Regions from separate parts of the Gottfriedia sp. NPDC057948 genome, predicted to be linked through region 2. Evidence: riboswitches for the same ligand, from Rfam matches in the RefSeq annotation. Region 2 holds a riboswitch; each other region holds the start of a gene.
What was found. Region 2 has a riboswitch for lysine ahead of lysA (diaminopimelate decarboxylase). Riboswitches for the same ligand answer to the same signal wherever they lie in the genome.
Positions count from the first base shown of each region.

Region 1: another riboswitch for lysine. It lies ahead of ACFVRR_RS09585 (amino acid permease); the one in region 2 lies ahead of lysA (diaminopimelate decarboxylase).
Region 3: another riboswitch for lysine. It lies ahead of ACFVRR_RS12940 (aspartate kinase); the one in region 2 lies ahead of lysA (diaminopimelate decarboxylase).

Region 1 covers NZ_JBHVPN010000004.1:218,012-229,361, forward strand. Annotated here, with positions in the region: gene ACFVRR_RS09575 (hypothetical protein) at 1-210, shown strand; gene pdxK (pyridoxine/pyridoxal/pyridoxamine kinase) at 618-1,433, opposite strand; lysine riboswitch at 1,635-1,812, shown strand; gene ACFVRR_RS09585 (amino acid permease) at 2,012-3,481, shown strand; gene ACFVRR_RS09590 (MBL fold metallo-hydrolase) at 3,789-4,481, shown strand; gene ACFVRR_RS09595 (TetR/AcrR family transcriptional regulator) at 4,499-5,071, shown strand; gene ACFVRR_RS09600 (hypothetical protein) at 5,150-5,449, opposite strand; gene ACFVRR_RS09605 (zinc-dependent alcohol dehydrogenase family protein) at 5,655-6,641, shown strand; gene ACFVRR_RS09610 (hypothetical protein) at 6,648-7,076, opposite strand; gene ACFVRR_RS09615 (response regulator) at 7,514-8,155, shown strand; gene ACFVRR_RS09620 (sensor histidine kinase) at 8,172-9,275, shown strand; gene ACFVRR_RS09625 (ABC transporter ATP-binding protein) at 9,432-10,367, shown strand; gene ACFVRR_RS09630 (ABC transporter permease) at 10,404-11,350, shown strand, end outside.
Region 2 covers NZ_JBHVPN010000022.1:17,111-28,460, reverse strand. Annotated here, with positions in the region: gene ACFVRR_RS21790 (VC0807 family protein) at 1-516, shown strand, start outside; gene ACFVRR_RS21785 (cation diffusion facilitator family transporter) at 584-1,522, opposite strand; lysine riboswitch at 1,830-2,003, shown strand; gene lysA (diaminopimelate decarboxylase) at 2,139-3,458, shown strand; gene ACFVRR_RS21775 (C40 family peptidase) at 3,673-4,872, shown strand; gene mscL (large-conductance mechanosensitive channel protein MscL) at 5,143-5,532, opposite strand; gene msrA (peptide-methionine (S)-S-oxide reductase MsrA) at 5,684-6,631, shown strand; gene ACFVRR_RS21760 (hypothetical protein) at 6,901-7,128, shown strand; gene ACFVRR_RS21755 (MDR family MFS transporter) at 7,298-8,569, shown strand; gene ACFVRR_RS21750 (D-alanine--D-alanine ligase) at 8,856-9,956, shown strand; gene ACFVRR_RS21745 (UDP-N-acetylmuramoyl-tripeptide--D-alanyl-D-alanine ligase) at 10,037-11,350, shown strand, end outside.
Region 3 covers NZ_JBHVPN010000007.1:64,494-75,843, reverse strand. Annotated here, with positions in the region: gene ACFVRR_RS12975 (FbpB family small basic protein) at 400-558, opposite strand; gene ACFVRR_RS12970 (GNAT family N-acetyltransferase) at 780-1,250, opposite strand; gene trxA (thioredoxin) at 1,421-1,738, shown strand; gene ACFVRR_RS12960 (MarR family winged helix-turn-helix transcriptional regulator) at 2,021-2,458, shown strand; gene ACFVRR_RS12955 (MDR family MFS transporter) at 2,536-4,164, shown strand; gene ACFVRR_RS12950 (hypothetical protein) at 4,304-4,735, opposite strand; gene uvrC (excinuclease ABC subunit UvrC) at 4,881-6,656, shown strand; lysine riboswitch at 6,731-6,906, shown strand; gene ACFVRR_RS12940 (aspartate kinase) at 7,013-8,254, shown strand; gene ACFVRR_RS12935 (hypothetical protein) at 8,480-8,674, shown strand; gene ACFVRR_RS12930 (YslB family protein) at 8,852-9,298, opposite strand; gene ACFVRR_RS12925 (succinate dehydrogenase cytochrome b558 subunit) at 9,601-10,236, shown strand; gene sdhA (succinate dehydrogenase flavoprotein subunit) at 10,249-11,350, shown strand, end outside.

The DNA.
Region 1 (11,350 bases), on a different contig from region 2:
ATGGGACATAACAAACAGGCAATACATCTTCATAAGCGTTTAAACACTTTGCATACAAAACATAATGAACGAGTTGCTGAGTTTCATAAACAACACGCGCTTCAGATTGAAAATGGTGGAAATGGAAATGGTTTACTAGCTAAATGGGAAAGATTTGTTTACTTCAAAGGAAGAAATGCATTTAAGGCAATTAAAGGGTTCGTTAAGTGAAAAGTGGGAACATAGGGTATAGGGAAACCTTTGCCCTTTTTTTATTCTTTAAAATAAAAAATATCGTGAGTCGCAAATAAAATCTGAAAACCGCAATTAAATTTGGCAAAACGGCAATTAAAATTAGGGAATCGCAAATAAATTTAGCGAAACTGCAATTAAATTCCAAGGAATCGCAAATAAAATTTTAAATTACCCATACCAGTTAAGGTATTATGTCCTCAAATTTAGACAATAGTAGGATAAATAGCAGATTTTATCAAGTTTTTATTCAGACTTGGAACAGATTTTCTAGTTTTTGATAAAAATCATACCAGCTTCAGTACATTCACCATTTTTTTACAATTAAAAAAGAGCGCCTCATACGTCAGTTAACCTGACTTATGAGACAGCCCCATTATTTGATATTAGCCTTCTCCATGTAATCGATATGCCATGTGGTTTGTTGGACCAACGTATTGATTAAGTGGGAATGAGTGACGAATTGCTTCAGTAATGAATTTCTTTGCAGTGTAGATTGCTTCTCTTGGTTCTGCTCCTTTAGCAAGCTCTGCACAAATCGCAGCCGAATAAGTACAACCCGCACCGTGAGTATATGTAGTTTCGATTCTATCAGATTCTAGATGTTCGATTTTTTCTCCATCAAATAATACATCTATTGCATTTTCATGCTGAATTTTGCTTCCACCTTTAACTAAAACATATTTAGCACCTAATTCATGGATTTTGCGTGCTGCTTCTTCCATTTGTTCAACAGTGCAGATTGGAGCCATTTTAGCTAATTGAGCTGCCTCAAATAAATTTGGTGTTACAACTGTTGAAAGAGGTACTAAAATTTCTCTTAATGCATCATTTGTCTCTGGGTGAAGAGCCTCGTCATTTCCTTTACAAATCATAACTGGATCGACAACAACTCGATCAATATTATGTTTTTTTATTGTTTTTGCTGCTAGCTCAATTATTTCAGTTGAACCAAGCATACCTGTTTTCATTGCTTGAATTCCAACGCCAACAATGATTGTTTCTAATTGTGCTGCAATTGTATCTATATCAATTGGAAATACTTGATGATGCCAATGATTATGAGGATCCATCGCTACTAAAGTTGTAATTGCACTCATGCCATAAACATTACGTTCCTGAAACGTTTTAATATCAGCTTGTAATCCAGCTCCACCACTACTATCAGATCCCGCAAGTGTTAATGCTTTATAAATTGTCATGTGAAAATTTCCTCCTTTGAAGTATATAGAATTATTATACAAAAACATAAGTGTTAGGTACAAGACATGAGTATCCTGAGGCGAAAATCAAGAGATACATCTCTTAGGTAAAGTCTGTTTTTGTCGAAAATTCTATTGACAAACTAGATTAATAGATTGTATATTGAGTTTATAAAAATTAATTTAATATGATCTTTATCTCGTTTGGATAGAGGCGCAGTTTTGATTAGTCGTTACTTTGAGGTTTATGGTACCTGTGAAAAGTAATAAAAGGTGAAACTGCCGAAGTAATAAATTTACCATTTAAATTTATTACTGGGCCTATTGCTGAATAAGCATAGGACTGTCACAAGATTTCTTGTGGAGGGCTATTGAAGAGATGTTGATGTTGTTTGACACATATAATTGAGTCTTAAACACGTGAACATTGCTTCACGTGTTTTTTTGTATTTTACCAGATTTTCCATTCTTTACATAATGACGAAAATACTGAGTAAAATACACATCATACAACACTTTATACCGTCCCATATTCTCGCGTAAAGATAAGATTGCAAGAATCAAGAGGAGGCAATAAGATGGGACTAACAAACCCTAAGAATGATAAAGTAGTATCGAATACTCACGATGGTTCTTTAAAAAGGGGCCTTAAAGCAAGACATTTAACGATGATTTCAATTGGTGGTTCAATTGGGACAGGATTGTTTTTAGCTAGTGGAACTTCAATTAGTCAAGCTGGTCCTGGCGGAGCTGTTTTAGCTTACGGACTAATTGGTATTATGGTTTATTTCTTAATGACTAGTTTAGGTGAAATGGCGACTTATTTGCCAGTTTCGGGTTCATTTAGTACTTATGGATCTCGCTATGTTGATCCAGCATTTGGTTTTGCTATGGGTTGGAATTATTGGTATAACTGGGCAATCACTTTAGCTTTTGAATTATTAGCTTCAGCAATGCTGATGAAATATTGGTTCCCTCATTCTCCAGCAGTATTATGGAGCGGAATCTTTTTAGTGATTATATTAGGTTTAAATTTACTTTCAGTTAAAGGCTATGGTGAATCAGAGTTTTGGTTTTCATTAATTAAAGTTGTAACTGTAGTTGTCTTTTTAGTTGTTGGTATTGCAATGATTTTTGGCATTATCAGTGGACATCATGCAGGTTTCAAAAACTTTACTGCTGGAGATGCTCCGTTTCATAATGGATTTTTAGGTGTTTTATCAATCTTTATTGTTGCAGGTTTCTCATTCCAAGGTACAGAGCTAATCGGTGTTGCAGCAGGTGAGACAGAACATCCAGAAAAAAATGTTCCAAAAGCTATCCGTCAAATTTTCTGGCGCATCCTTTTATTTTATGTATTCGCTATTATCGTAATTGGTTTATTAATTCCTTATACAGATCCTGGTCTAATGAAAAACGATGTGGCTGTTAGTCCATTTACTTTAGTATTTGAAAAATTAGGTGTTGCATTTGCGGCTTCTGTAATGAATGCAGTTATTTTAACATCAGTTTTATCGGCAGGTAATAGTGGAACATACGCATCTACTCGTATGTTATATACTTTAGCAATTGAAGGAAAAGCTCCTAAATTCTTAACAAAAGTAAATAAAAATGGTGTTCCTACAAATGCTTTATATATAACACTTGCAGTTGGTTCACTTGCTTGTTTATCTTCATTTTTCGGTGAAGGTCAAGTGTATACTTGGTTATTAAATTTATCAGGCTTATCAGGTTTCCTTGCTTGGTTAGGTATTGCGATTTCTCATTACCGTTTCCGTAAGGCTTATGTTGCTCAAGGAAAGGATTTAAAAGATTTACCTTATCGCGCAAAATGGTTCCCACTAGGTCCAATCTTAGCATTCTTAGCTTGTTTATTTATTGTACTAGCTCAAAACTGGCAAGCTTTCACTGGTAAGGCAATTGATTGGCAAGGTGTACTTGTTTCATACATTGGAATTCCTGTATTTTTAATTGTTTGGTTAGGTTATAAATTTAAACACAAAACGAAAGTTGTTTCTTATAAAGAGATGGATTTATCTAGAAAATAATATCAACATGTAGAAAAAGTACTAAAAATTTGATTTTCAGACTGATTGCGAGCTCTTGTCTTTCGAGGCGCGAAGCCTGGTGAGGAGCGGAGTTACCCTAGACGGTAATGAGCACCGCGCAGGCAGGCGAAGCAACGAAGAAAGCGAGCGTTTTCGGGCAGTCTGAAGCCCTTTCATCTTAGATGGAAGGGTTTTTTAGTTGTTTTAACCGATTTTTATGTAAATTTGGAATTTTTGTTCACAAAAACTAATACCTTTAGTATTATAAAACTAAAGGTATTAGTTTTTATTATTAGGAGGGTATAAAATGAAGATTACGAAAAATAATTATCTTTATGAGTTGAGCTTTTTACCCAATTTCTTTCCTGTAAATTGTTTTTTAGTTGAAGAAGAAAACGAACTTACGTTAATTGATACAGCACTATCCTTTAGTGCGACTAAAATTATTGAAGCAGCTAATCAAATCGGCAAAAAAATTACGAATATCGTTTTAACGCATGCGCACGGTGACCATGTTGGAGCGCTTGATCAATTAAAATCACTACTTCCTGATGCAGTCGTCTCCATTTCAAAAAGGGATGCAAAATTATTAAAAGGAGACACTAGTTTAGAAACTAGTGAGGCAAATATGCCTATAAAAGGTGGCGTCCCTAAAAATATCGAAACTATTCCGGATCGCTTACTACAGGAAGGAGACACTATTGGTTCTTTAATAGCAGTTGAAGTTCCCGGGCATACACCTGGTTCAATGGCATTTTTAGATCAACGCACAAATGCTATCATCGCTGGTGATGCCTTTTCATTAAGAGGTGGTTTTGCAATCTCTGGTCAATTGAAAATTTTATTTCCTTTTCCTTCAATGGCAACATGGAATAAAGATGCTGCTTTAAATAGTGCTAAGAAAATTAGTGAATTAAAACCTACATTATTAGCAGTAGGTCATGGTACGATGTTAAGTCATCCACAAGAAGCAATTGACCGTGCTCTTAAAAAGCAGTAAGTGAAGGGGAATTCGTAATGTCACCAAGGATTGGATTGAATTTTAATCAATTACTGAGTACTTCAATTAAAATTGTCGATACAGAAGGCTGGGAGGCTTTAACGATTAGTTATCTTGCAAAGAAGCTAACGATTCAACCACCATCGATTTATAATCATATTAAGAATTTGGATGAACTAAAAAATAGTGTTGCATTACATGGGATTACTCAACTTTATGAAAAACTTCGTGAATCGGTTGAAGGTAAAAATAATGAGAAAGCAATTTTTGCATTAGCTTTTGCTTATCTTGATTATGCTAGAACCCATCCTGGTTTATATAAAGCTACCTTATCTCCGTCTCAAACACCAGGTGATGATTATCATTTAACTGGCAATAAAATATTGAACTTAATCTATGAGTTATTGAAACCATTTAATTTATCGGATATTGAACTTATTCATGCGGTAAGAGGTTTAAGAAGTTTACTTCATGGTTTTGTTTCGCTTGAAAAAAGTGATGGATTTGGTATAAATATTCCAATTGATGAAAGTGTACTTTTTGTATTGAAAAATTATGTAAGAAATTTGAAGCCGGATATAGAGAAATAATCAAAAGGATAGGAAGGTTTAATTACCTTCCTATCCTTATTTATTGAATTTATAGAGAAAATACGCTTTTATTTAAAATTACGCGTTTACGCCGTCTTTGAAGTTTTTATTCCAGTTTTTATCTCCCATATGTTCAAGATCTTCAGTAGTACGTTCTAATACGTCAATTAGTAACGTCTTCATATGGTGAATATTGTTATAAAATAATTTTTCTTCTTCTAAATCTGGTTTTGCATGATGAGCTGCCTTAATTGCTGTTTCTTCACGAAATCTTCTAACTTTTAAGTCTAACTCATCAAAGACGTGTTTTACATACTTTACAATATTTCTATGGTTTAACGTATTTCTCTCATTTAATTCCTCTAATTTGTTTACCATAGTCATTTTCCTCCATGAATTAAGATTAAAAGATTAATATTGATTATACTGAATCAATGTGAAAAAACAATATAAATTATAAATTTTTAACCATTTATAATCAAAACCTTATGATTTTAATTTCAAGTCAAAATTGTATTTTTTTCCATCTGATGTATGATAAAATGACTTAATAATATTTTCTATTTTGCATAGGAGGCCTATTATGAAAGCAATTGTTATTCACCAATATGGAGATAGCTCTGAGTTTAAAAATATTGAACTTTCAATACCGAAGCCATCTGGTCATCAAGTTTTAGTTAAAGTTTCTGCGACTAGTATCAATCCAATTGATACAAAGATTAGAAAAGGAATAGTACCAAATGCGTTCAATCCTAAATTTCCGATGATTTTACATAGTGATTTTTCTGGTGAAGTTGTTGAAGTTGGTGAAAATGTTTCACGTTTTTCAGTTGGAGATTTTGTTTTCGGTTTAAATGTCTTTACGGGTACTCTTTCAGATTATTTTTTAATAGAAGAAACAGTAATTGCTAAAGCTCCAAAAAATTTACCAATTCAAGAAGCTGCAAGTTTACCACTAACAGCTATTACTGCATGGGAGGCACTTTTTGACAGAGGTAATTTAAAACAAGGTGATCATATTTTAATTCATGGCGGGGCAGGTGGCGTTGGTCATCTAGCTATCCAGTTGGCGAAAGCTTTTGGAGCTACTGTTACGACAACTGTTTCGTCGAATGAAAAAGCTGATTTAGTTAAAGCGCTAGGTGCAGACCATGTCATTAATTACAAGGAAGAGTCAGTCCAAGAATATGTTAACCGCCTAACGGATGGGCAAGGCTTTGATCTTGTTTTTGATACTGTCGGTAAAGAAAACCTAGATAAATCCTTTATTGCAGTTAAACCAAAAGGTACTGTTCTAGCAATCGCAGCACGTTCTACGCATGATTTAACACTTTTACATAACAAATCTTTATCTTTACATGTAATTTTTATTTTACTTACTCAAAAAACAGAGGAAGGGCGCAAAGAACATAGCGCTATATTAAATAAAATTGCTACTTTAGTTGAAGAAGGTAAGCTAAAACCACTAATCAATCCTAAATCTTTTACATTTGATCAAGTGAAGGAAGCTCATGATTACTTTGAAAATAATGAAGTACAATATGGTAAAGTATTAATTGAAAATAAGTAAAACTATTTAAATCCCTTTTGCATATGCTTGGGGATTTTTTTCATAATCAAACTTCCTACTTTCATAATTTGTTTGGATATATGGCTTTACATCAATCTGTTTAAAGTAATAAGTTTTTTCATTTATCATAACTTTGAATCCACTATTTTTATAAGTGAATTTTACCTTATTAAAAATCGAACTTTGTATATTATACTGGGATTCTTTTTTTCTTAAATAGTTTCCTTTATCTAATTTTCCATTACCTTGTAAATCTTCGTAATAATAATAAAATGTATAATCATTTTCTGGATCAAAGACGATTGATTCAAAAGGCAGTTCATTACATAAAAATGTACCTCTCAATAAAAATGTCTTATTTGGGGAATTACAACTACTAGTTAAAAACACCAATATAAATGTAATAAGTATTTTTTTAGTATTAAGTTTTTTCATGAACTTTTTTTTCTTCTTTAATAAGACTTTTAATGTTTACTATTTACTAACTTAATAAGGGAAGAAGTTATCTTTCTATTTTGCTGGCGTTAATTAAGGTGTTAACCTATTTGTAACTTTTTTGAAGCCGGTAGAAGTATAAACAAAGAAGTTTAAGGGCAAATATTTTTTAGTAAAATTTAACAGAGTGCTCAATTAAATTTTACTAAATTTTTTGAGATATTTTACTTTAACTATTGAATATTTTGTGAAAAATTTCACAAAATGAGAGACTTCGTAAAACAATAAAATTATGTAATTAAGTTATTTGTTCGCGAAATCAATAAGATTAATCTTTTTGTTCTCATGGTATTTAGTCAGTAGTGGTATATAATGGAAATATAATTCGTGGAATAAAGGATGTGAAAACGAGGTAGAAATTTTCTCCCTCTATTCAAATGAAAATAAAATTAATTATTGCTGATGATAATTCATTTATAAGGGAAGGGCTTAAAATCATATTGAGCTCTTATGAAGAGTTTGAAGTATTAGAAACAGTAAATGATGGGAATGAAGCGTTAAAATATTGTCAAAATAATGAGGTAGATGTTGCGCTTTTAGATGTTCGAATGCCAAATATGAATGGCGTAGAAGCTACGAAGCATATTTCCGAGCAAACTAAAACAAAGCCACTTATTTTAACGACTTTTGATGATGATGAATACATTATTGATGCTGTTAAAAATGGAGCAAAGGGCTATTTATTAAAAAATAATGAACCAGAACGAATTCGAGAAGCGATTAAAAGTGTTTATCATGGAAATACAGTCATGCAAGATTTAGTACTAGATAAAATTAGAACGAATTTATCAAGTAATGCAAGTACAACAGATACGAAAATCGATACGAGTTTGTTTACCCAAAGAGAGTTAGATGTAATAGCTTTAATTGCAAAAGGGTTTTCGAATAAGGAAATTTCTAAGCAAATTTATATTTCTGAAGGAACAGTTGCTAACTATATTACTTCAATTCTCGGAAAAACTGGGCTAGAACATCGAACACAAATTGCTATTTTTTATATTACTGGGAAAGTAGACTAACGCGAGGGAGTTACATATGGAGCGTTGGATTATTTTAAATAAACTCGTTGTAATCTTGTATTTAGCTCTAATTTGTATTCAAAAAGAAATTTCTAATTTCTCTTGGTTACTATTTGCATTACTAGTTTATTTTTGTTTAAATATTAGTCTTTACTTAATAAAAAATAGATCGTTGATAAAATTTTTACTAATCTTATCAATTTGTTTAATTGTCTATTCCAGTTTAAAGATTCAGCCATTATTTCTTTTACTACTGCCAATGTCGATCTTAGAGCTTGTTTCTTTTTTTACTTCGAAAAAATGGATTGGTTGCTTTCTTGCACTATTTCCAATTTTCTACTTATCTAATTCTTTACAGCCTATTTATGGATTAATTTCATTATTTAGTTTTATCGTTTTTTCTCTTTTTAATTTGTATAACACTAGATTACGGTTTAAAGAAGATCAAATTGACAAAATGAGGAGAACGATTCAAAAGCTGTCAAAAAAGATAAATAACCATAATGAGTTTATTGAGCAATCGGAATATACCTTTAAATTGGAGGAACGAAATCGTATTTCTCAAGAAATACATGATAAAATAGGGCATTCAATGACAGGTGCGCTATATCAAATGGAAGCAGCTAAACATTTAATGAGTACTAATCAAGACAAAGCATTAGAATTGCTTCAAAATGCGATTAATATTTCAAAGGACGGAATTGAAAACATAAGACTTACTTTAAAAAATATGAAGCCTCCAACTGAACAAATGGGAATTCATCATATGAAATTATTCATAGATGAATTTTCTGCTAAGCATGATTTAAAAACATTGTTTGTCTATAAAGGGAATCTCGACTTTATTACGCCAATCCAATGGAAAGTAATTCAAGAAAATGTAGTTGAGGCTTTAACAAATACAATGAAATATGCAAATGCTACAGAGGTTTCGATTGAAATACATGTCATGAATAAAATGATAAAAACAAATGTAAAAGACAATGGTAAAGGGAAAGTTAAAATTAAAAAAGGTTTAGGCATTATTGGGATGGAAGAGAGAACTGCGGCTATAAACGGGAAAATAATAGTGGATGGTCATGATGGTTTTTCAGTTACAACTTTGCTTCCAATCCAATAATTTCAACATGTGATATGAATTTCTATTAAGTCCATCATGATTTTGCCTAAATAAAAACATGAATATTCTCATGTGAAAAGGGTGAACTAATACACTGATATTAGTTCACCCTTTTGCTTATAATAGCATCATACACAAAGCTTAAGAGGTGAGAGGATGAAAGTTTTAGAGATAAAAAATTTAACTAAAAAGTTCGGGGATTTTATAGCGGTAGATAATATGTCTTTATCAATTGAAGAAGGAGAGATTTTCGGATTTCTTGGAGCAAATGGAGCGGGAAAAAGTACGACAATTAATATTATTTCAGGGCTACTTCGAAGTAATCAAGGTACTGTAGAAATCCTAGGAAAAAACAGTAAGAAGAATAGTAAATTCGCAAAAATGAATATTGGAATGGTACCTCAGGACTTAGCTATTTATGAAGATTTAACTGCCTATGAAAATGTTAGATTTTTCGCTGGACTATATGGTTTAAGAGGTTCGGAATTAAATGAAAGAGTAGAAGAGGCATTACAATTTGTAGGGTTAGAAGATAAATTTAAGGACTATCCAAAAAATTTCTCTGGTGGAATGAAGAGAAGGTTAAATATTGCGTGTGCGATTGCACACCGACCTAAACTGATTATTATGGATGAACCAACTGTTGGAATTGATCCACATTCACGAAACTATATTCTTAATAGTGTACGTAAGCTTAATGAAATGGGCTGTACAATCATTTATACGAGCCATTACATGGAAGAAGTTGAAGAAATATGCTCTCGTATTTCGATTATTGATCATGGAAAAATTATCGCTGAAGGAACAAAGGAACAGCTTAAATCGATTATTACGAATACAAAGGATATTCGAATTGAAGTTAAAACGACTGAAAATATTGATGTTACGGAGCTTAAAGCGATTAATGGTGTTGAGAACGTTCATATTTTAGATAATGTTATTACGATTACTTCAGATAATGGTGTGAATAATTTAAATAAAATTATTCAACATTTTATTAATAATGAAATCGAAATCAGTTCATTACAGGAAAATGCGCCTAACTTAGAAACTGTTTTCCTTACATTAACAGGTCGAAATTTACGTGATTAACTTTATGGAAAATTATTTAATAAGGAGGCAATTAGCTTGAATATTTTTAATATTGCTTTCATGGAAATTAAGCGTGACTTTCGAGATGTAAGGAACTTATTTTTTATGTTAGCATTTCCAATCATTTTAATGCTTGTCTTAGGTACTTCACTTTCAAATGCTTTTTCAACAACCGTCCCGATTAAAGATGTGCATGTTTTATATAAAGATCAATCAACAACTGGTGAGTTTTCGCAGTATTTTAACGAATTAATTAAAAGTACGAAAAAGTCTGGAATTCATTTTAAAAAAGCTGCGAGTAATACAAATGGTGAGAATGAAGTGAAACGAAATCATTATGATGGCTATATTTCTATTCAAAATAACGAAATTAAGCTTTATATTAATGAAGGAAACAGTGTTGAGGGTAGTGTTATTCAAGGAATGTTATCTTCTTTTGTAGATAAATATAATGTTAGCGTGGAAGTTGCAAAAGTCGATCCAACTCAAGTTAAAGATGTCTTTTTAGGTAATTCTCAGGATGATTATATTAAGGACACATCGATTGCATCAAATAAACAGCCAGGTTCGATGGATTATTACGCGATTGCAATGACGACTATGATTGTTCTTTATGCAGCTATGTCTGCAAGTAAATTGATCACAGGAGAAAGAGTTAGAAAAACGGCTGATCGATTAATCGTTTCTCCTATTTCTAAATTTGAGATTTTTATAGGGAAAATACTTGGAAGTTTAGTTGCTAACTTTCTGTGCATTATTGTTGTTGTCTATTTCAGTAAATTCTTTTTTAAAGCCAACTGGGGTAACCATCTATTATTAGTCTTTATTGTTTTATTTACGGAAGTTCTTCTATCAATTAGTTTAGGCTTGGTTGTAAGCTATATAACGAAATCAAATGCATCATCTAGAGCAATCATCATGATTGTTGTGCAGCTATCTTCATTTTTTGGTGGAGCTTACTTTAAATTGGGCGATACTAGTGG
Region 2 (11,350 bases):
TTATTTCGTTTTTGGTATACTAAACAGTTTAATGTTACAGGTATATTTATTATCTCAACATTAACTGTAAGTACTGCCGTTGATCTAATGGCATTAGGTTCTGCGAAAAACTTAATTTTGTACAATGTGTATTATCACTTTGGTGTTGTAGTTGTATTTTTAGTTTTATTGGCTTTGAAAAAGCCATTACCATATTATTTTATGATTGATATTGCTGCAATACAGGGACAAGATCGTGAAGAAAGTAAAAAATTATATAAACATCCTTCACTATTCAAAGTGTTCCAGTACTTGTTTGTCGCATGGATTATTAAAGATATCGTATTTGCTGTTGCACAATGGTGGATGGTTGATACGTATGGATTAAAAGCATATTACTCACGTACAATTATCTTTACAATTGGTGGATATGTTTTTGGCATAATTATGGCGATCGGCTATGCAATGGTTACGATGAGAGCTCAAAAATTAAAAGGAGACGATTCAGAGCAACCCTCCGATGAAATTATTATTTAGTAAATGTCCTAAAAATAGAATGAACCCCACAAGTTATAAAATCCTTGTGGGGTTTTCTAATGTCCATTTATCCTTTTAATGAATTTCCTACTCCTTGCAATTCCTGCTCTTCTCTAGATGCTGTATTTACGAAATCAAGTTTTTGTATTCTTTCATTTTCTGGTTCGACATGTATTAATACTTTTGGATCAACTAAAACCTTTTTTATTTCTTCTTCTATTTTGTCACATAGTATATGGGCTTCTTCAATGCTCATGTGAGATGGCAATACTAAATGGAAATCTATATGCTCCTCAGCACCAGAACGTCTCGTGCGTAAGTCATGGTATTCGATAAATTGGGATTTAAAAGAATATAATACATTTTCGATTTGTTTTAATTCATCTATCGAAAGCCCAGTATCAAGTAGGGGGGTAAACGACTTACGTCCAAGTTCGATTGATTCTTTCATTATATAAATTGCGATTCCAATTCCAATCAATGCATCGAGAAATTCCCAACCAGTAAGACTGACTAAAATTAAACTTATTGCAACTCCGAGTGATGAATAAACGTCTGTTAATAAATGCAAAGCGTTTGATTGCATTGCAACTGAATGAGTATCATTTCCTACTTTTTGAACGATTTTTCCTACTCTCCAATTGATTAACGCTCCAATAAACATGACGACTACACCGATAATTGGCATCTTAATTGGGGTAGGATGAAGTAGCTTTTCAACAGATTCAATGATAATCCAAATACCAGCTACAAATATTAAGATGGTTTCGACTGTACCTGAAATGTTTTCAAACTTACCATGACCATAAGGATGTTCCTTATCAGGTGGTCTGTTTGAAATCCTTACAGAGAAAAAGGCAATGACTGAAGCAACTAAGTCCAACAAAGAATGAATTGCTTCAGAGATAATTGCTACGGAACCAGTAAAAATCCCGACAATTAATTTTAATAAAACGATGAATGAGTTACTACATATTGAGAGTACAGCTATTTTGCTTGAACGCAATCTATTCACCCCTGTCCAATTTTTTCTACTTAAGTTAAGAGTTTTGTAATAAGGCAACAAAAAAGAAAAACCACTAACAGTTTGTTAGTGGTTTGTTTTTTTTAGATTTAATTTATATTTTTTGAAATGATTTTTCATTTTTGAATCACCTTTTCTCTCGCATAAAACATATTCTATATTATAGATATTATTTTGAAAAGGAAAAGCTGTGTGTATGAAGTGAATATAAATCGACAATATTATTCAAAAATGGTTTGACATCTATTTTTAGACTGTGTTATACATAGACTAATATAAAAAATAACAGTCTATTCGTAGAGGTTGCATTGTATATGAGTATCATTTTAGAGAACTGTGGGTTCTATGACGAAATGAGAAAGGATCCTATGCCGAAGAAATAAATTGCCACACATTTTATTTCTGGGACTACATTTAATAAATGTAGTACTGTCACATGTGTTTGTGAAGAGCTATTGAAGAGATGTGATTGGCTAAGTCCTTTTTTAAAAAGCGATAGGCACATGAACATATCCTTCATGTGTCTTTTTTAATACACTAATACATTGAAGGAAGCTTCTTAGAATGATCTTACATTTGATTTGAAGGGAGAATACGAATGTATTTACATGGTAATAGTCGAATTAATAATGAAGGACATTTAGAAATCGGAGGTTGTGATACTGTAGATTTAGTAAAAAATTACGGTACCCCTCTATACATTTATGACGAAGCATTAATTGAATCAAAATGTAGGGAATTCCATGAAGCTTTAAGAGAAACGGGAATGAAATATCAGGTTGCTTACGCGAGTAAAGCGTTTCTATGTGTTGAACAAGCCCGCTTAATAGAAAGAGAAGGTCTATGTCTAGATGTTGTTTCTGGTGGAGAGTTATATACAGCATTGCAAGCAGGTTATCCAGCTGAGAAAATTCACTTTCACGGAAACAACAAAACAATTGAAGAAATTGAAGAAGCTTTAAATGCAAAAATAGGTTGTTTTGTAGTCGATAATTTCTTTGAGCTAGAAGTATTACAGGCTTTAGCTGAACAACGTAATGAAGAAGTATCAATCTTATTACGTGTTACGCCAGGTGTTGAAGCACATACACATGAATATGTAATGACTGGTCAAGAAGACTCTAAATTTGGATTCGATATTATGTCTGGTCAAGCTAATGAAGCAGTGGAAGTTTCTTTAAAATCAACTAACCTAAAATTATTAGGAGTACATTCACATATAGGATCTCAAATTTTCGAACCAGATGGATTTGTTCATGCAATCAATGTATTAATGAGCTTTTTAAATGGACTTAAAAATGATTTAGGTTTTACAGCTGAAATATTAAATGTAGGTGGAGGCTTTGGTATTCGTTATACTTCGGAAGATGAGCCTTTAGCTGTTGCTAAACATATAGAAAAAATTACTACTATTATTAAACAACAATGTGAAGAGCTAGACTACAAATTACCAGAATTATGGTTAGAGCCTGGACGTAGTATTGTTGGTGAAGCTGGAACAACACTTTATACGATTGGTTCAACAAAAACTCTTCCTTCAATTCGTAAATATGTATCTGTTGATGGGGGAATGACTGATAATATTCGTCCTGCACTATACGGATCAAAATACGAAGCGATGCTTGCAAATCGAGCAAATGATGAGAATAAAGAAGTTGTATCGATTGCTGGTAAATGCTGCGAGAGTGGCGACATGCTAATTTGGGATTGTAACTTACCTGTTGTACAAAACAATGATGTATTAGCTGTATCTTGCACTGGAGCTTATGGCTATTCAATGGCTAATAATTATAACCGTATCCGTCGCCCAGCAGTAGTATTTGTTAAAGAGGGTGTTTCAAGAGAAGTAGTCCGTCGTGAAACATATGAAGATTTAGTTAGAAATGACAGAGTTTACATCGAAAACTCTCGTAGATAGATATAATTAACGTTTTTGTGTTATTTGTATCAATACTGACACTTCTATATAATATAGAAGTGTTTTATTTCGTTTCCTTTAATAAAAGATGTTAATTTATCGACATATAAAGACATATTTATCATTTATATTACAATATTGTAACAATTGCGACTCTCTTCGGGAATCTATGGTATAAATATTTACGTAGATTAGCGAGAGGAGAAACGCTGAAATGTTAAGAAAAAAACTAGCAGTGCTGGCGATGGCAAGTACAATAGTATTATCATTAGCGCCAAATGCTTCAGTATTAGCTGATAGCAAAGTTGAAAAAAAGCAAGCTGAAGTAGATAAGTTCCAATCACAATTTAAAGAATTAAGCAACGAGATAGAGAAAATAGATCAACAAATTAAAACAACTAAGCAAAACATAGAAGCAAAAAAAGCAGAAATTTCTGAAACTGAAGAAATTATTAAAGATAAAAAAGCGAGAATTACATATTTACAAGACCGAATTCAAAAACGTAACGATTTATTAGAGGATCGTTTAGTTGCAATGCAAAAGCAACCAAAAGTTAATCTAGTAACAGACGTACTATTTAATTCTGACTCAATCGTAGATTTCTTTAATCGAGTAAACTCAATTTCAACACTTTTTCAAGCTGATGAAAATATCATTAAAGAACAAAAGTCTGAACAAGCAGAAGTAGTAAAAGAAAAACAACTTGTTGATCAGAAGAAAGAATCTTTAGTAACAGCGAAAGAAGATTTAGTTGCTCAACAAAGTGAACTTTCAAAATCACAAGCTGAAAAACAAAAATCATTAAATACTGCTGAAGCTAACTTAAAGTTAGCTGTTAAAGAATTAGAGAATGCAAAAGAAGATGAGAGAGTTCAACGTCTTGAGCAACAATCTCTTGAATTAGCTGCTTTATCTAGCGATGATGAGGAAAATGACAGCGTTAGCACCCCAGCTACTAAATCTAGTTCAAATTCTGATTCGAAATCTAGTTCAAATTCTAGTTCAAATTCAGATTCAAAACCTAAATCAGATTCAAATAATGATGATTCAGCAGCAACTGGAAACTCACTTGTAGATTATGCTTTACAATTCCAAGGTGTACCTTATGTATTTGGTGGAACGTCTCCAAGCGGTTTCGATTGCAGTGGTTTCATCTGGTATGTATACTCACATAATGGATATGGCATCTCTCGTGGAAATGTAAAAACATATTGGAGCAATGCGACAAAAATCAGCTCTCCTCAACCTGGTGACCTAGTATTCTTACAAAATACTTATATTGATGGTCCTTCACATATGGGTATTTACATTGGTGGAAATAAAATGGTTCATGCTGGAAGTAAAGGGATCAGCGTAATCAGCTTAAGTAATAGCTGGGTTCGTTCTCACTTCTTAGGCTATGGAAAATTCTAATAGTTTATTAACCTCGTATTATATTTAGTATAGTACGAGGTTTTTTATATTGTCTTAAGGAAAACCAAAAAGGTATAAGCGTTTAGCTTATACCTAAGTGTGTAGACAAAGTATACTAAAAACTTGATTTTCAGACTGATTGCAAGCGCTTGTCTTTCGAGGCGCGAAGCCTGGTGAGGAGCGGAGTTACCCTAGAAGGTAATGAGCACCGCAGACAGGCGAAGCAACGAAGAAAGCGAGCGTTTGGCGGGCAGTCTGAGGTATAAGCGTTTAGCTTATACCTTTTTGATTTGAAACCTGTTCTTTTAGTAAATCACGTATTTCAATAAGTAGAGCTTCTTCTTTAGTAGGAACAACAGGTTTTGCTTCTTCTGCTTCCTTCTTTCTAAATGAAAGTCTATTAATTAATCGAACAAAGAAAAATACTGAAATTGAGATGATAAGGAAGTCGACTACTGTTTGGATGAATGAGCCATATTTAATTTCATGATAATGCCAAGCAGAAAAGCTTTGTTTTCCTATGATCAGTGCAAAAATAGGCATCATTATATCAGCAACTAAAGAAGATACGATCTTACCAAAAGCACCCCCAATAATTACCCCGACTGCTAAATCAAGTACATTTCCTTTTAAAGCAAACTTCTTAAATTCTTCTAACATCTTATATCCTCCTGTGTAATTATCGTATAAGTTTACATACAAATCTTAATTCTTTCAAGTTAGCAATTGGACTTTTTTAAGCAAAAATATTTATATCACCCTCTAGATATGGTAAATATAATTAATGACAATTTTTAGGAGGAGTAAAGGTATGGGCACAGAATTGGCTACATTTGCTGGTGGATGTTTTTGGTGTATGGTAAAACCGTTTGATCAACAGGATGGCATTATAAAAGTTGTTTCAGGCTATACAGGTGGGGAAAAAGAAAACCCAACATATGAAGAAGTATGCACTCATTTAACAGGTCATTATGAAGCTGTTCAAATTACATTTGATCCGGAAGTCTATCCGTATGAAAAATTATTGGACTTATTTTGGCAACAAATTGACCCAACAGATGTAGGTGGGCAATTTAATGATCGAGGTAGTTCATACAAAACAGCAATTTTTTATCACAATGAAAATCAAAAAGAGCAAGCTTTAGCTTCGAAAGATAAACTAGAGAAAAGTGGCGTTTTCAAGAAACCAATTGTGACTGAAATTTTATCTGCAAAATCATTTTATGAAGCAGAGGAATATCATCAGCATTATTATAAAAAGCATCCGGTTCGTTACCAGCTTTACTTTAAAGGATCTGGTCGTCAAAAATTTTTAAAGGAACATTGGAAAACGGGTCAAGAGGAGCTTAAACAAAGACTAACACCAATTCAGTATGCTGTTACTCAAGAAGATGCAACTGAACCACCATTTAGAAATGAGTTCTGGAATCATAAAGAAAAAGGAATTTATGTTGATATCGTATCAGGACTTCCTTTATTTAGTTCATTAGACAAATTTGATTCAGGCTGTGGATGGCCAAGTTTTACAAAGCCGATTCTAAAAGGTGAAATTGAAGAGAAGAAGGACTATAGCCATGGAATGTTGCGTATTGAAGTCAGAAGTTCTGAAGCTGACGCGCATCTAGGGCATGTATTTGATGATGGACCTGGACCTGAGGGCCTACGCTACTGCATAAATTCTGCAGCACTAAGATTTGTTCCGTATGAAAAAATGGATGAAGAGGGCTATGGTAATTATAAGAGTATCTTTCTTAAATAGACGCTAAGGATATTTAACTAGATACGAACTAATTGAAAAAATTTTAATTTGAACCGAGATGACTATTCGTCTCGGTTTTTTTATTTAGAATGGGGGTATTTATCCTACCTATTCATTTGTTTCTTGATTTTGTCCAAAATATTTTCTAAAAAGTTTTCTGAAAATATTTACAATTATAAAATAAGTGTGTTAATATAAAAGTGTCACAAAGTTGTCACAAATTAGGTATTGCAATTTACGAAAAAGATGAAAACAGGAGGTTAATCATTATGAAGCGAACTGATTATGAAATCGTTGAAACATATACTCAATATTCTGGTATTGCCTTTTTTATTGGTCTTATTCTTTTTTTACTATATTTCACTGGAAGCGGTTTCTTACATACAGGCGTAAGCTTAACGGTGAGCATAGTATTGATGGGCTCTTGTTCAACCTTATTTCTATTAGGTACTTTTTTGGGATTGATGTTCTCAATTTCTTCAAAAGAACAAGTTTAAAAGTTAAAAAAAGAGTGGGTGTTCAAATGGCGATAAGTCAATTTGAACGCCCTTTTGTTTTGTATAACATATTTTATCGGATACGTGTATAAAGTAATTTGAAACTTAAAATTCTTCCGATACGATTAAAATATGGAAGTTATGATGCACTAGGAGGTGCCGCTTAAGGATGAATTTTTTTAAAAAGTTAAAAGGTATGGATCGTAATGTGTGGATTCGAGTGATTGGAGAAACGATTACGAGTAGTGCAATGATGATGCTTATGCCGTTTTTTGCACTATACCTAGAAGGAAAAGTTGATTCAATGCTAAAGGTAGGATTTATTATGTCAATTTCACCTATAGCATCACTATTTGGTTCGATGGCTGGTGGTAGATTAGCAGATTTATATGGTCGAAAACGTATGATGGTTTTTTCGACGCTTGGAACATCTCTTATTTTATTATCCTTTGCTTTAGCAGAAGGCTATACAGCATTTTTAATTTTATCAATTTTACTAGGTATAAGTAACTCATTCTTTAGTCCAGCAGCTTCTGCTATGATAGCTGATGTTACTGAACCAGAGAAAAGAACTGAAGCATATGGATTATTAAGGGTTGGAAGTAATGTAGGTACTGTGATCGGTCCATTATTAGGAAGTTCAGTTGTTTACTTTTCAAAAGATAGTTTATTTTATATTGCAGCAATCACTTTAGGACTTTATAGTATTGCACAATTAATTCTATTAAAAGAAACACTTCCTGCAGTAAAGAATGTTAAAGAAAAGAATGAAGTAACGAAAATACCTTTTAAAAAGGTTATGAAAATCATTAGATCTGATAAATTATTAATTTTTTACGTAGCAACAGGTGTAATTATTTCAATGGGTTTCTCACAAATTGAGGGAATGCTTCCACTTTATTTTAAACAAACCTTTCAATCTCAATTTGGTATGTGGAATCCTTACCCATTTTTAATGTCGCTTAATGGATTGTTAGTTGTTCTCTTGCAATTTCCGATTTCAAGTTATTTATCGAATCGTTCAATTGGAAAAACAATGTTTTATGGAACCATCTTATTTGGCTTAGGTATTTTATCGATCGGCCTTGCACCTCCATTATTACTTACAGTTGGGTTAGGTAAATGGATGATTCTATTTTTCTTGGCAATGATCTTCATTTACTACACTTTTGGGGAAATGGTCATGTCGCCAGTACAAATGACATTTGTGGCGAATATTGCACCTGAAGATTTAAGAGCGACCTATATGGCGGTTGGTAGTATGAAATGGACGATTGGTGGATTTCTTGGACCTTTATTAGGTGGATTTTTATTTGATTTAAAACTTGGAATATGGCTTTTTATCATTCTAGGAACAGGAGTTGTACTATCAGGAATAATGTATCGCTCACTTGATAAAAAAGTAGCGATTAGAGATAATCAACAGGGTATAGCGCAATAGTTCTAAGGGCACTTGTTTCTTTGGTGAATCGTGAAATGAGCAGTACTTATTGCTCTTTTTGGACTGCCTGAAAACGCTTGCCCTCAGTCTGGAATTCAAGTTTTGGTATTCTTGTCTATAAACTAAGTATAGCTTAAGTAGAGCTATGCTTTTTTTAGTTGTAAAGAAATCACAAAAAAGATATCATTGCATATGTTGTAAAGAAAAATAGGTTTCTACCCATAAAAACTTATACACATTTGTATAAAGTGGTACAATAGGGAGAGCAAAAAATAGTAGGGGGAACATCATGAAGATTAAGTTAGGATTATTATATGGCGGTAAATCTGCTGAACACAAAGTATCATTACAAACAGCTTTTGCCGTTATTTCTGCCTTAGATCACACAAAATTTGATGTGTATCCAATTTATATAACAGAACAAGGCGAATGGTTACAAGGGAAACAAATTGAGGGGAAAGTAGAAAGTGTTGCAGCTTTAAAATTCTCAAATGAAGATCAACATGTAAATGAAATCGCTCCTGTCGCGTTAACTTCATCAATTATTCCTGCAGCTTCAAATCAAGATTCAACTGGCCCAGTTGACGTTATTTTCCCATTATTACATGGACCAAATGGTGAAGATGGAACAGTTCAAGGTTTACTTGAGCTATTAAATATTCCTTATGTAGGTAATGGTGTATTAGCTTCAGCGGCTGGTATGGATAAAGTGATTATGAAAAACTTATTTGCTCAGGCTGGAATTCCTCAAGCTAAATATGTACATTTCTTAAAAACAGAGTGGAAATCAAATGCAGAGTCTTGCTATGAAGTAGTCGAGAAAGAATTAGGCTATCCTGTATTTGTTAAACCTGCAAACTTAGGTTCAAGTGTTGGTATTACGAAAGCTAAGAATCGTGAAGCATTAATGGCTTCATTTGAAGAAGCATTCCAATTTGACCGTAAAATAATTATTGAAGAAAATATTGTTGGCCGTGAAATTGAAATTGCTGTATTAGGAAACGATCAAGTTGAATGTTCTGTTGTTGGCGAAATCAAACCATCAGTAGAATTTTATGATTATACCGCAAAATATGAGAGTGGCGATACTGGTCTAATTATCCCAGCTCCTGTAGAAACTGAAACATATGAAAAAATTAAGCATTATGCAGAAGTTGCGTTCAAAGCAATCGATGGATCAGGCTTAACTCGTGCTGATTTCTTTGTAACAGAAGATGGTGGCGTATTAATGAATGAAGTTAATACAATGCCTGGATTTACTCCGTTCAGTATGTATCCTCAATTATGGCAGGCTACTGGATTAACATATCCAAAATTAATTGAAAAATTAATAGACCTAGCAATTGAACGTTACGAACAAAAACAACAAATTAAATATAATATTTAACAATTGAAAACACTATTCATGGTTGAATAGTGTTTTCATGTGAATAGAAGAAACATGCTATAGAAGAGGAGTCGGTGACAATGTCAATCGTACGTACTTTATCTCAAATCGTTAACATGATCCCTGGTAGCGAATTAAAGGGTGAAGATTTAACGATCAACGGAGTTTCAACAGACTCTCGTGTTGATTTAAATGGAAAATTATTTATACCGCTGATTGGTGAAAAATTCGATGCACATCAATTTTTACCTCAAGCAATTGAAAATGGTGCTAGTGCAGTGCTTTGTTCTAGAAAATTTTCAAATGTACCAACAAACGCATCTGTCATCTTAGTGGATGATACATTAGAAGCATTACAAAAGCTGTCTAAATCATATTTAATTGAGTGGAATGGTAAAATAGTTGGTATTACAGGAAGTAATGGGAAAACATCGACAAAAGATATTTTAACTAGCATTCTTTCAGCAAAATATAAAGTACATAAAACACAAGGGAACTTTAATAATCATATCGGACTTCCGTTAACAGTATTAGCGATGGCAGAAGATACAGAGGTTGCTGTCTTAGAAATGGGTATGAGCAATTTTGGTGAAATTGAATTTTTATCTAATTTAGCTGAACCTGACGCGGCAATAATTACAAACATCGGTGAGTCACATATGCAGGAACTTGGTTCAAGAGCTGGAATCGCAAAAGCGAAGCTTGAGATTGCTAGCGGACTATCAAAAAATGGATTACTCGTCATTAATGGTGATGAACCATTATTAATCGAAGGTACAAAAGACAAAAACTTAGTCTATACAATCGAAACTTTTGGTTTAAACGAAAGTAATGATGTATTTCCAACATTTATTGAAATGAATGAATCTGGTAGTGAATTTGAAATAAATAAAGCTAAGGATGTCCGTTTCAAATTGGGCGTACTAGGCAAACATAATATTAGTAATACAATGGCAGCAATTGCAGTTGCGAGAAAGTTTTCATTAACATGGGATGAAATTAGTTCTGGTATGCAGAATTTAGAAATGACAAAAATGCGTATGGAACTATTAAAGAATGAAAATGGAATAACAATTATTAATGATGCCTATAATGCAAGTGTTACATCTATGAAAGCGGCTCTTTTATTTGCTTCAGAACTAAAAGGTTATAATCGAAAATTTGTTGTATTTGGCGACATGCTAGAATTAGGTGATCAAGAAATTGCTTTTCATGAAGAAATTGGTGAAGAAGTTGTAAATCTTCATTTTGATTTTCTATATACGTTTGGACCATTAAGTAAATTTGCAGCAACGTCAGCTTTTGAACAAATGGACTCTTCAAATGTAAAAAGCTTTGAAGATAAAAATAAGTTAATTGAAGATTTATTACAACAGGTAGGACCAAATGACCTA
Region 3 (11,350 bases), on a different contig from region 2:
TTAGAATATTTTTGAAAGTGCTTTTGAACTGGAATTAACTAAAGTATGACTTTTAAACTAATAATTAGGAATGTACTGGTTTGGTCTTATAATTTATTGTTTTTTTATGAGAATTTTTTAAAATATAATTCCCATAAAATCCCAATAAATAGTTTTTTAATAGGTTAAATAGAAATAAAATGGTAGAAATTGAGGACATAAGTGGAGAATAATAGTGCAAAAGGCACCAATATAAAGATTAGGGTATTAACTTTATTAATGGATGAGAATGATCTATTATGCTGAAGCTGGTGGAAACAAATAGATCAGTGTAAAAAAAGAGGTCTAACGTTTTTCAAAAAGAAGGACAAATCGTATTAAGCACAAAAAAAGTAATCCTTCTATAGGATTACTTAAAATTTATGATATAGCTTTATCTAGTTTGTTTTTTTCAGATAATAATTCGTGGCGCTTTTCAATTTTTCTTTCAATCTTTTCTATTTCTTCTTTGTTTCGTAATAAAGATTGTTTATTCTCATTAACTAATTGATTAAACGTTTTTCGAAAAGGTTTTCTCATAACTGCCACTCCATTCGTGATAAATTTTTTGAATATTATTTTTATATTCAATAATATATTAACATAAAAAACATATAACAATCGGCTGAAATTTTACAAAATTGTGACAAAAGTAGCGAGTTGAATCGTTACTCATGGACTAGATAGATCGATACTCTTGACGTCACATTTAGCAGACAATCAATAATTTAACATATAAATATGAAAATAATATGAAAATATTATGAATAAATCTTTTCATAAACCTCTACTTCAATACCATCTGCATTCGTTTTATTTTCTATATATTTAAATCCCTGAGATTTCCAAAAAGATTTTGATTGTTCGTTATTAATTAACACACCTAATCGTAACCCGTGAATATTTCTTTTTATAAGTAGTTCTTCAAATAAAATAAATGCGTTTGTTCCAAATCCATATCCATGGTAATCATGATGGATCATTAAAAGACCTAGCCATGGAAAACTATCTTTAGGATTAAGCGCTAAAAAATCAATTAATCCTATATAGGTATCATCTAATTTAATAAAATAAGTTTCCGTTTGGTGTGAGGAAAAAAAGTATTCCTTCATTAGTTCTTCTTTTGTTCGTGTTAAACGACCATTCTCCATTAAATTGTAATGTTGATTTGAATTTGTAATTTCTTCTATTACTTCAATTAAGTCAGTTGTAATTCTTTCAAATGTTATCACTTTTTTAGTCCTTTCATTGGTATATCAACTATTTGTTTGGAAATAGTAAGTTTGAGCAAATAAATAGAAAATGCTAATTCTCATATGGTATACTTTCTTTAAAATTATAACAAATTATGTCAATCTACATATTTTACTTATGTAGATTGCGCAAATAGGAGGAAAAATAAATGGCAATTGTTAATGCAACAAACGCAACGTTTGCAGAAGAAACAAAAGAAGGTGTAGTATTAGTTGATTTTTGGGCAACTTGGTGTGGTCCTTGTAAAATGATTGCTCCTGTATTAGAAGAATTAGCTTCTGAATACGGAGAAAAAGTTAAAATTGTTAAAGTTGATGTTGATGAAAACCAAGAAACAGCAGCTAAATTTGAAGTTATGAGCATTCCATCATTATTCGTTCTTAAAGACGGAGAAGTAGTTGAAAAAACTTTAGGTTTCAAACCTAAAGAAGCTTTAGAAGAATTAATTACGCCACATATTGGTTAATTATAATTTGTAAGAAATGCACTCATAATATGAGTGCATTTCTTTTTTTTGCATTTTTAACTAAAAAAAAGCTGGCTAGAACAATATTAATAAAACCAATACCTTAAGCCAATGTAAATGTTTTCATTATAATTAGCAATATGATTAATGAGAGTAATGTTAAAAATTTCTAATGTAAATAAGATTGACTATTTTTCTGTCACGTTTTATATTTAATAAGCATTAATATTTAACATACATTAAATATTTATTTGGATTAATTTTTAAAGGAGGTTAACTTTCTTGGGTAACAAAAATGAGTACATTGAACGGATCCAGATTGCACTTCAAAGCACTATTCATAAAATGCAACCAAAAGTGACAGAAAGTATGAATAGTCATGGTGTAACAGCTACTCAATTTTTTGTTTTAATGTACTTACGAAAAAAAGAAAGCTGTAAAATATCTGAGATAGCAGAGATGATGGGTGTAAAACCAAGTGCTGTATCATTTATGATTGATCGACTTGAACATAATGACTTTGTATATAGAGAACATGATAAAAAGGACCGAAGAGTTGTAAATATTATGTTAACTGAGGAAGGGATTAAAAAATTAGAATCAGTGATAAAAGATCGAAAAGAAATTTTTGAAGGTTTCTTGTTTAACCTTTCTGACGAAGAGTTATTACAATTTGCAAAGATTACTGAAAAGCTTGCAAATGCTGCAGCAGATTTATAGAAATTTTTACAAAATATTTTTTTGTATTAGTAATTATAATAAGAAAAAAGATATGGGAGAGAAGGGAGAAATATATTTTGACTACAAATACAGTTGTTCAAAAAGAAGGCAATCGTAAACTATTGCTAATTGGTCTAATTATTGCAATGTTTTTCTCGGCTTTAGATGGCACGATAGTTGGTACTGCAATGCCTAAAATAGTTGGAGACCTTGGTGGTTTAAGTATGATGACTTGGCTTACAACAGCATACTTATTAACTTCAACTACAGTAGTGCCAATCGCAGGTAAATTAGCAGACTTATTAGGTCGTAGAAGTGTTTATATTGCTGGTTTAGTTATATTTATGGCAGCTTCAGCATTATGTGGTATTGCACATAACATGACTGAATTAATTATTTACCGTGGTATTCAAGGTATCGGTGGCGGTGTAATGATGCCGATGGCGATGATTGTAATCGGAGATTTATTTACAGGTAAAGAACGTGCGAAATTCCAAGGGGTTTTCGGTGGTATTTACGGTTTAGCTTCAGTAATCGGTCCACAAATCGGTGGTTGGATTGTTGACTCATTAAACTGGAAATGGGTATTTTACATTAACCTTCCAGTAGGTATTATCGCAACAATTTTTATTGCATTAGGTTTAAAAGGAAGAAAAAATACTGGTCCAATCAATTTCGATATCGCTGGTATGGTAACTATGATTGTCGGTGTTGTAAGTTTACTCCTTGCTTTAAGTTTAGGTGGAGTTAAATATGATTGGAATTCTTGGCAAATCATTAGTTTATTTGTATTAGCAGTAGTTGGAATCATTAGCTTCGTGATCGCAGAAAATAAAGCTAAAGAGCCAATACTACCAATGTATTTATTTAAAAATAGAACGTTCGTAACATTGAACTTAATTGGTTTCTTTATGACAATTGCGATGTTTGGTGCAATTATGTTCGTACCATTCTTCATGCAAGGAATTGTTGGAGTAAGTGCAACACAATCAGGGACAATTATGACGCCAATGATGATCACTATGATTATTGCAAGTATTATTGGTGGTCAGGTTGTATTTAAAGTAGGTATTAAACCACAGATTATTACGGGTATGTTCGTAATTGCATTAGGTTTATACTTATTAACAACTTTAGATATGAATTCAACTAAAACAATTGCAACAATCTTTATGGGAGTTATGGGTCTAGGGATTGGTTTAGTAATGCCGACAATTACTCTAGCTCTTCAAGAAGTATTTGATAAGAAGGAATTGGGGATTGTAACATCTTCTAGCCAATTCTTCCGTTCAATCGGTGGTACTTTTGGAGCAACTGTTTTAGGTGCTGTAATGAACAGTAAATCAGGAACACTTCTAAACAATGATTTAGTTCCATTCTTAAATAAATTACCAGCTCAAGCTGCACCATTAGTAGACAAATTTAAAGACATGATTAATACAACTCCTCAGTCTGTATTTACAATGTTATTTAATGCGGATGCTAAGAAGCTAATTCCTAAGCCAATTTTAGAAGGTATGTTACCGATCATTAAAACATCATTAATGGATTCATTACACCAAGTATTCTTTGTTGGTTTAGGATTCATCATAATTGGTGCAATCGTAACATTATTCCTAACACCAATTAAATTAACGAATAGAAAAGCTGGCGATAAAGAAGGTAATGAGCAAGAACAAGTTGAAGTGGAAACTGCGACTTCTTAATTTCCCAAGCCATAATAATAAAGGTGAAAACCATCCAGAATTATTTGGATGGTTTTTATTTGTAGTGTCACCTATTTGCTGTGTGTAGAAAAAAAGAGAGGTCCCATAAAAGATTTACTTTTCAGGGACACCCTCTTTGTTAGATAGCCACGGATCCTTTTTCTTTTCTTTTTTTCATTTTTCGTTTATTACTCCATAAAATCCAAGATAAAGCTAATCCTGTCCCGGTAAGGATGAAAAGTCCAATACCACTAATTAGACCAATTATGCCAGTATGTAAGCTTTTTACTGAAAATGCAGACTGCTCAGGTCTTTTTCCAAAATTTTGAAATGGGGTTTGAGTATTATCACCATTTTGTCCATTTTGAAGCGCTGTGTTTTGATCGCTATTTTGAGATTGTTGGTTATCATTAAACTGTCCACCCGATGGAAACTGACCTTGCATAGAAAATCTTCCTTTTTCTTCGCCACCTTTATTGAAATACAGGATAATTCCTGTAGTAGATTCGATTAGTAGGAAAACAGAAACAATCACACCTATCCAAAAATGAACTACTCTTACTTTTTTCATCAAAATTTCTCCTTTTCTTCTCTTGATGAAATTAAAGTTACAATAGAAAACTTAATTTTTACTTAATATCATTAAAGTATTTTCAGTTTTTAAATATGGAGATTATAATATTAAGTGTACAATTGCACGAAAGAGGTGAGAGGAAATGGACAATCACTTAAAAGAAAAATTAGCGCTACTACCTGATCAGCCTGGTTGTTATTTGATGAAAGATATTCAAGGGACGATCATTTACGTAGGAAAAGCTAAAGTGTTAAAAAATAGAGTTAGATCTTATTTCACGGGATCCCATGATGGTAAGACATATCGATTAGTTCAAGAGATAACTGATTTTGAATATATTGTTACTTCTTCAAATATGGAAGCCTTAATTCTTGAGATGAATTTAATTAAGAAATATGATCCGAAATATAACATCATGTTAAAGGATGATAAATCATACCCCTTTATTAAAATCACTGCTGAAAAACATCCTCGCTTATTAATTACGCGAAATGTAAAAAAAGATAGAGGGAAATATTTTGGACCATTCCCTAATGCTACAGCCGCTAGTGAAACAAAAAAATTATTAGATCGTTTATATCCGTTACGAAAATGTTCTTCATTACCAGATAAAGTTTGTTTATATTATCATATTGGTCAGTGTCTTGCGCCTTGTGTAAAAGAAGTAACTGATCAACAAAATCAGGAAATAGTTAATGAAATTGCCCGTTTTCTAAACGGTGGGGAAGACCAAATACGAAAAGAATTAGAGGCAAAAATGCTTGCTGCATCTGAACAATTAGATTTCGAGCGCGCGAAAGAGTATCGAGACCAAATTGTATCTATTGAAGCGACTATGGAAAAGCAGAAAATGATGAGTAGTGATTTAGTTGATCGAGATGTATTTGGATATGCGGTTGATAAGGGATGGATGTGTGTTCAAGTTTTCTTTGTTCGAAGAGGAAAATTAATTGAAAGAGATGTATCATATTTTCCAATTTACGATGAACCAGAAGAAGAATTTCTATCGTTTATTGGGCAATTTTATGAAAAACCACACAATATAAAACCAAAAGAAATTTTTGTACCAGATAAAGTTGATACGGAAATTTTAAAAGGTTTACTAAAAATTCCTGTATTCCAACCAAAAAGAGGCCAAAAAAAGGAACTCGTAGTATTAGCAAATAAAAATGCCAAAATTGGACTCGGTGAGAAATTTAAATTAATTGAGCGAGATGAAGAAAGAACAGTTAAAGCAATAGAAAAACTAGGGGATATTTTAAATATTGAAACTCCGTATCGAATTGAAGCATTCGATAATTCAAATATTCAAGGAACAAATCCTGTTTCAGCTATGGTTGTCTTTATAGACGGAAAACCTTCAAAAAAAGATTACCGCAAATATAAAATCAAAACTGTCGTAGGACCTGATGATTACGATTCAATGCGTGAGGTAGTTCGTAGAAGATATTCGAGAGCATTAAAAGAGAATTTACCTTTACCAAACTTAATAATTGTGGATGGTGGGAAAGGACATCTAGCTGCAGTTGAAGATGTACTCCAAAATGAGTTAGGCCTATACATCCCAACAGCTGGACTTGTTAAAGATGAAAAGCACCGCACTTCAGAGTTATTAATAGGACAGCCACCTCAAATTGTCCAACTTGGTAGACAAAGCCAAGAATTCTTTTTATTACAAAGAATTCAAGACGAGGTACACAGATTTGCGATTGAATTCTATCGTCAGCTTCATAGTAAATCAATGGTTCAATCTGCTTTAGATGGCATAGCAGGTGTTGGTGGAACAAGAAAGAAAGCTCTTCTTAAACATTTTGGATCAGTCAAAAAAATAAAAGAGGCATCAATCGATGAGTTAATAGCAGCTAAAATGCCAAAAAATGTTGCAGAAGAAATTTATCAGCATTTCCATAAAGAGTAACATAGTTGCCAAAATTTTTATCTTGACACTATTTTCAAAATAATTTATATTTTAGTTAAAATTAAATGATTTTCTCTCGTAATAGAGGTGCAAAACTTAAAAGTATGCTGTCATAGACGTGTGGCGTTGTGATGGACAGTTGAAAGGAAGTTTTGCCGAAATAAAATGAATCCACAATTCATTTTGTTGGGACTGCATTTAAGAAATGTAGTACTGTCGCATAATAATTATGCGGGGAGCTATTGAAGAGATGTTGATGAATTGTCTATTTTATTTTATTTGTAAATTAGGCGCGTGAACATTGCTTCACGCGCTTTTTTGTATTCTTTTTTAAGTAAAAAGTGAGGATGAGAAAAATGGGAATTATTGTTCAGAAATTCGGTGGTACTTCAGTAGGCTCAATTGAACGAATTCAGCATGTTGCTGAAACAGTAACCAAATCATATAAAGAAGGAAACCAAGTAGTTACAGTTGTTTCTGCAATGGGACATCATACAGACGAACTAGTTAGTTTAGCAGCTCAAATTAGTCCGCAAAACAGTAAACGTGAATTAGATATGTTACTTACTACAGGGGAACAAGTTTCGATTTCGTTACTAGCAATGGCGATTCAAGCTAAAGGTTTTAAAGCTATTTCACTAACTGGTTGGCAAGCTGGAATTCAAACTGAATCTGTCCATGGAAATGCGCGTATTGAAACAATTCATACAGATCGAATTCAACAATTACTTGATGAAGGGTATATTGTAATTGTTGCTGGTTTCCAAGGTTTAAGTGACAACAATGAAATTACGACATTAGGTCGTGGTGGTTCAGATACAACAGCTGTTGCATTGGCAGCTGCTTTAAATGCAGAACGTTGTGACATTTATACGGACGTATTAGGTGTTTATACTACGGATCCAAGAGTTGAACCAAATGCTTCTAAACTAAGCCATGTCTCTTATGATGAAATGCTAGAGCTTGCAGCTTTAGGAGCAGCGGTTTTACATCCAAGAGCAGTAGAATTCGCAAAAAATTATAATTTAATTATTCAAGTTCGTTCAAGTCAACATGATGAAATCGGTACATTTATTGGGGAGGAAACACAAATGGAACAACAATCAGTCGTAAGAGGAATCGCATTCGAATCTAATGTAACAAGGATGACTTTAAATGGTTTAAATAACCATGTAGATTTATTACCTAAAATCTTTACTTTATTAGCAAGTGAAGGTATTGATGTTGACATTATCATCCAAAGCGTAACATCAGATAACTTAGTAAATCTTTCATTCTCGATCAAATCTGAAAATATGATGGAAGCAATAGCGGTTCTAGAATCAAAGAAAGAATTTTTAGGTTACCGCTCATTTGATTTTGAAAGTGAACTTGCTAAAGTATCAATTGTAGGTAGTGGAATGGTTTCAAATCCAGGTGTTGCTGCAAAAATGTTTAAATTTTTAGCTGAAAGTGAAATCCCTGTAAAAATGGTAAGTACTTCTGAAATTAAAGTATCAACAGTTGTACCAAAATCAAAATTACAAGAAGCAGTTCACGCTCTTCATAAAGGATATGAATTAGATCGTATTAATGAAGAAGTAGTAGTGGAAAACTAAATAGTAAAATAAACCCTTTTAGGCGTTCAAATTCTTATATATAGGCTTTGAAATATTGATTTTATCAATATTCATCACGTTCAGATATACAGAGCCGTATAGTATAGTGATAGCGTTTAAAAGGGTTTTTTAATCGTTAAGCGAATAAATTATATAAAGATTCTGTAATTTTAAAATAAGTAAGGCGAACGGCTAAATGGTAAATAAAAGAAGGAGGTATTAATAATGGGGCATAGTATACTTGCCTACGGATATGGAGAAATTGTGCTACAGTTCGTTCTATTAATACTCGCCATTTTGTTTTTTGTTTCTATTTGTTTATTCTTGTTAAATTCTATTATTAAGGGAGTTAAAAGAAACAAGAATTTTGATGGAATTAGAAGGCAGGATCCAAGTAAGGAAAGGAAAGAGAAGGGGTAAGTTAAATAATAACTACCTGATCTTTTTCTTAAATTGAAGTAAAAATTTGGACTTAATGATTTATTGGTTAATACTAATTGTTGTATCTGTAATTGAACTTATATTTCAATATTTCAAGAAAAAATTATTCAAAAGAAAACACCACAATGGACCAAAGTTCTTGTGGTGTTTTTCGTGTTATCTTCTTGTAATTGGATCCTTTAAATCCCATTTTACTTGGAACTTTACTTTGTCGCCTCTTTTGCTTTGCTCTTCATACGTTTCAGCTATAACATCGATTTGCTGTTGAATTTGCATCGCTAGAAATCCAGCTTCTAGTTGGTAAGATACGTTCTTTTTTTGTTGATTTCTGTATGTAATTAATTCAGAAGATAGTGTTAAATGAACTTCTTGCTTCTTTTCTTCTTCAACAGTAAGAGTACCCCAACCAGCTTGATCAAAAAATTCTATAATTTCTTCAAAGGTTGCTAAAGGATATTTCCTGGCAATCATTTTACCCGCCCAATATAAAATATCATTTTGCTCTTTTCCTAATAAATCATTCAATAAATCGTTACGTATTAGCTCATAGCCAAAACCAGAAATATTTCCCGGAATATTTAAATTTTCAATGCCGTTCGTCATGGTCGGATAACTCTCCCTTTCCTAAAAAAACATGTTTTTATTATATACAATATTTAATAGTAAAAACAATAATTCGACAACAGTAGATTACAAGGATTACCAATCTAAATGAGAAGTTTTTTCAGTAAAGAAAAATGTACGCGTTTTCTTGACCTCCTATATTATCAGGAGTAAAATGGGTTGTAGATAAATGTCATAAAAATTTCGACTTTTTATGCGTATTGCTTATTTATTCTATTTTTTTAGAATAATAGAGGAATTAAATTTTTCATGTGCACAAACTAAAGGGGGCAGGGGTTTACATGAGCAACAAGAATGGAAGGGAGTTTTTCTTTAGAAAACTTCATTCATTGCTAGGAGTTATTCCGGTTGGGATCTTTTTAACACAGCACTTAGTTGTCAATCATTTTGCGACAAATGGAGCAACATCGTTCAACAAAGCTGCTGAATTTATGGCGAATTTACCATTCCGCTATTTTTTAGAAGTTTTTGTCATTTTCTTACCAATTTTATACCATGCAATTTACGGACTATACATTGCGTTCACTGGAACAAGCAATGTTAAAAATTATGGATACTTACGTAACTGGTTATATTTATTCCAACGTATTTCTGGTGTAGTTACTTTAATTTTTATTACTTGGCACGTATGGCAAACACGTATCGCTGCTCAACTAGGAGCAACGGTTGATTATAATATGATGGCTGATATTTTTACTTCAAAATTTATGTTAGTTTTCTATATAGTAGGTGTAATTTCAACAATTTTCCACTTTGCTAATGGATTATGGTCATTCTTCGTATCTTGGGGAATTACAGTAACACCTAGATCACAACGTATTTCAACATATGTTACATTAGGTATATTCGTAGTATTATCATTCGTTGGATTAACTGCTATCTTTGCATTCATTGATCCACAACTAGCGAATTTGTAAGGAGAGAGAGTCATGAGTGGGAAAATAATTATCGTCGGTGGCGGATTAGCTGGTCTTATGGCAACAATTAAAGCCGCTGAAGCTGGCACAAAAGTAGATTTATTCTCATTAGTTCCCGTAAAACGATCACATTCAGTATGTGCTCAAGGTGGAATTAATGGTGCGGTTAATACAAAAGGTGAAGGTGACTCTCCTTGGGAGCACTTTGATGATACAATTTATGGTGGGGATTTCTTAGCAAACCAACCACCTGTAAAGGCAATGGCAGAAGCAGCACCAGGCATCATTCATATGATGGACCGTATGGGTGTAATGTTCAACCGTACGCCTGAAGGACTATTAGACTTCCGTCGTTTCGGTGGAACGCAACATCACCGTACAGCATTTGCTGGTGCTACGACTGGGCAACAATTATTATATGCATTAGATGAGCAAGTTCGTCGTTACGAATCTGAAGGACTTGTTCAAAAGTATGAAGGCTGGGAATTTTTAAGAGTTATTGTTGATGATGAAGGCGTATGTCGTGGAATCGTTGGACAAAACTTAACATCAATGGAAATCGTAAGTTTCCCTGCGGATGCTGTAGTAATGGCATCTGGTGGCCCTGGTATTATCTTTGGTAAAACGACAAATTCAATTATTAACACTGGTTCAGCTGCTGCAGCTGTATATCGTCAAGGTGCAGTTTATTCAAATGGTGAATTTATTCAAATCCATCCAACTGCAATCCCTGGGGATGATAAAAACCGCTTAATGAGTGAAAGTGCTCGTGGTGAAGGTGGACGAGTTTGGACGTATAAAGATGGTAAACCATGGTATTTCTTAGAAGAGAAATATCCTGCATATGGAAATCTTGTACCAAGGGATATTGCTACACGTGAGATTTTCTCTGTATGTGTTGACCACAAGCTTGGTATCAATGGTGAAAACATGGTTTATTTAGATCTTTCACATAAAGATCCACATGAACTTGATGTAAAACTTGGTGGAATCATCGAGATTTATGAGAAATTCACAGGTGATGATCCGAAAAAAGTTCCAATGAAGATCTTCCCAGCAGTTCACTACTCAATGGGTGGATTATGGGTTGACTATGACCAAATGACTACAATTC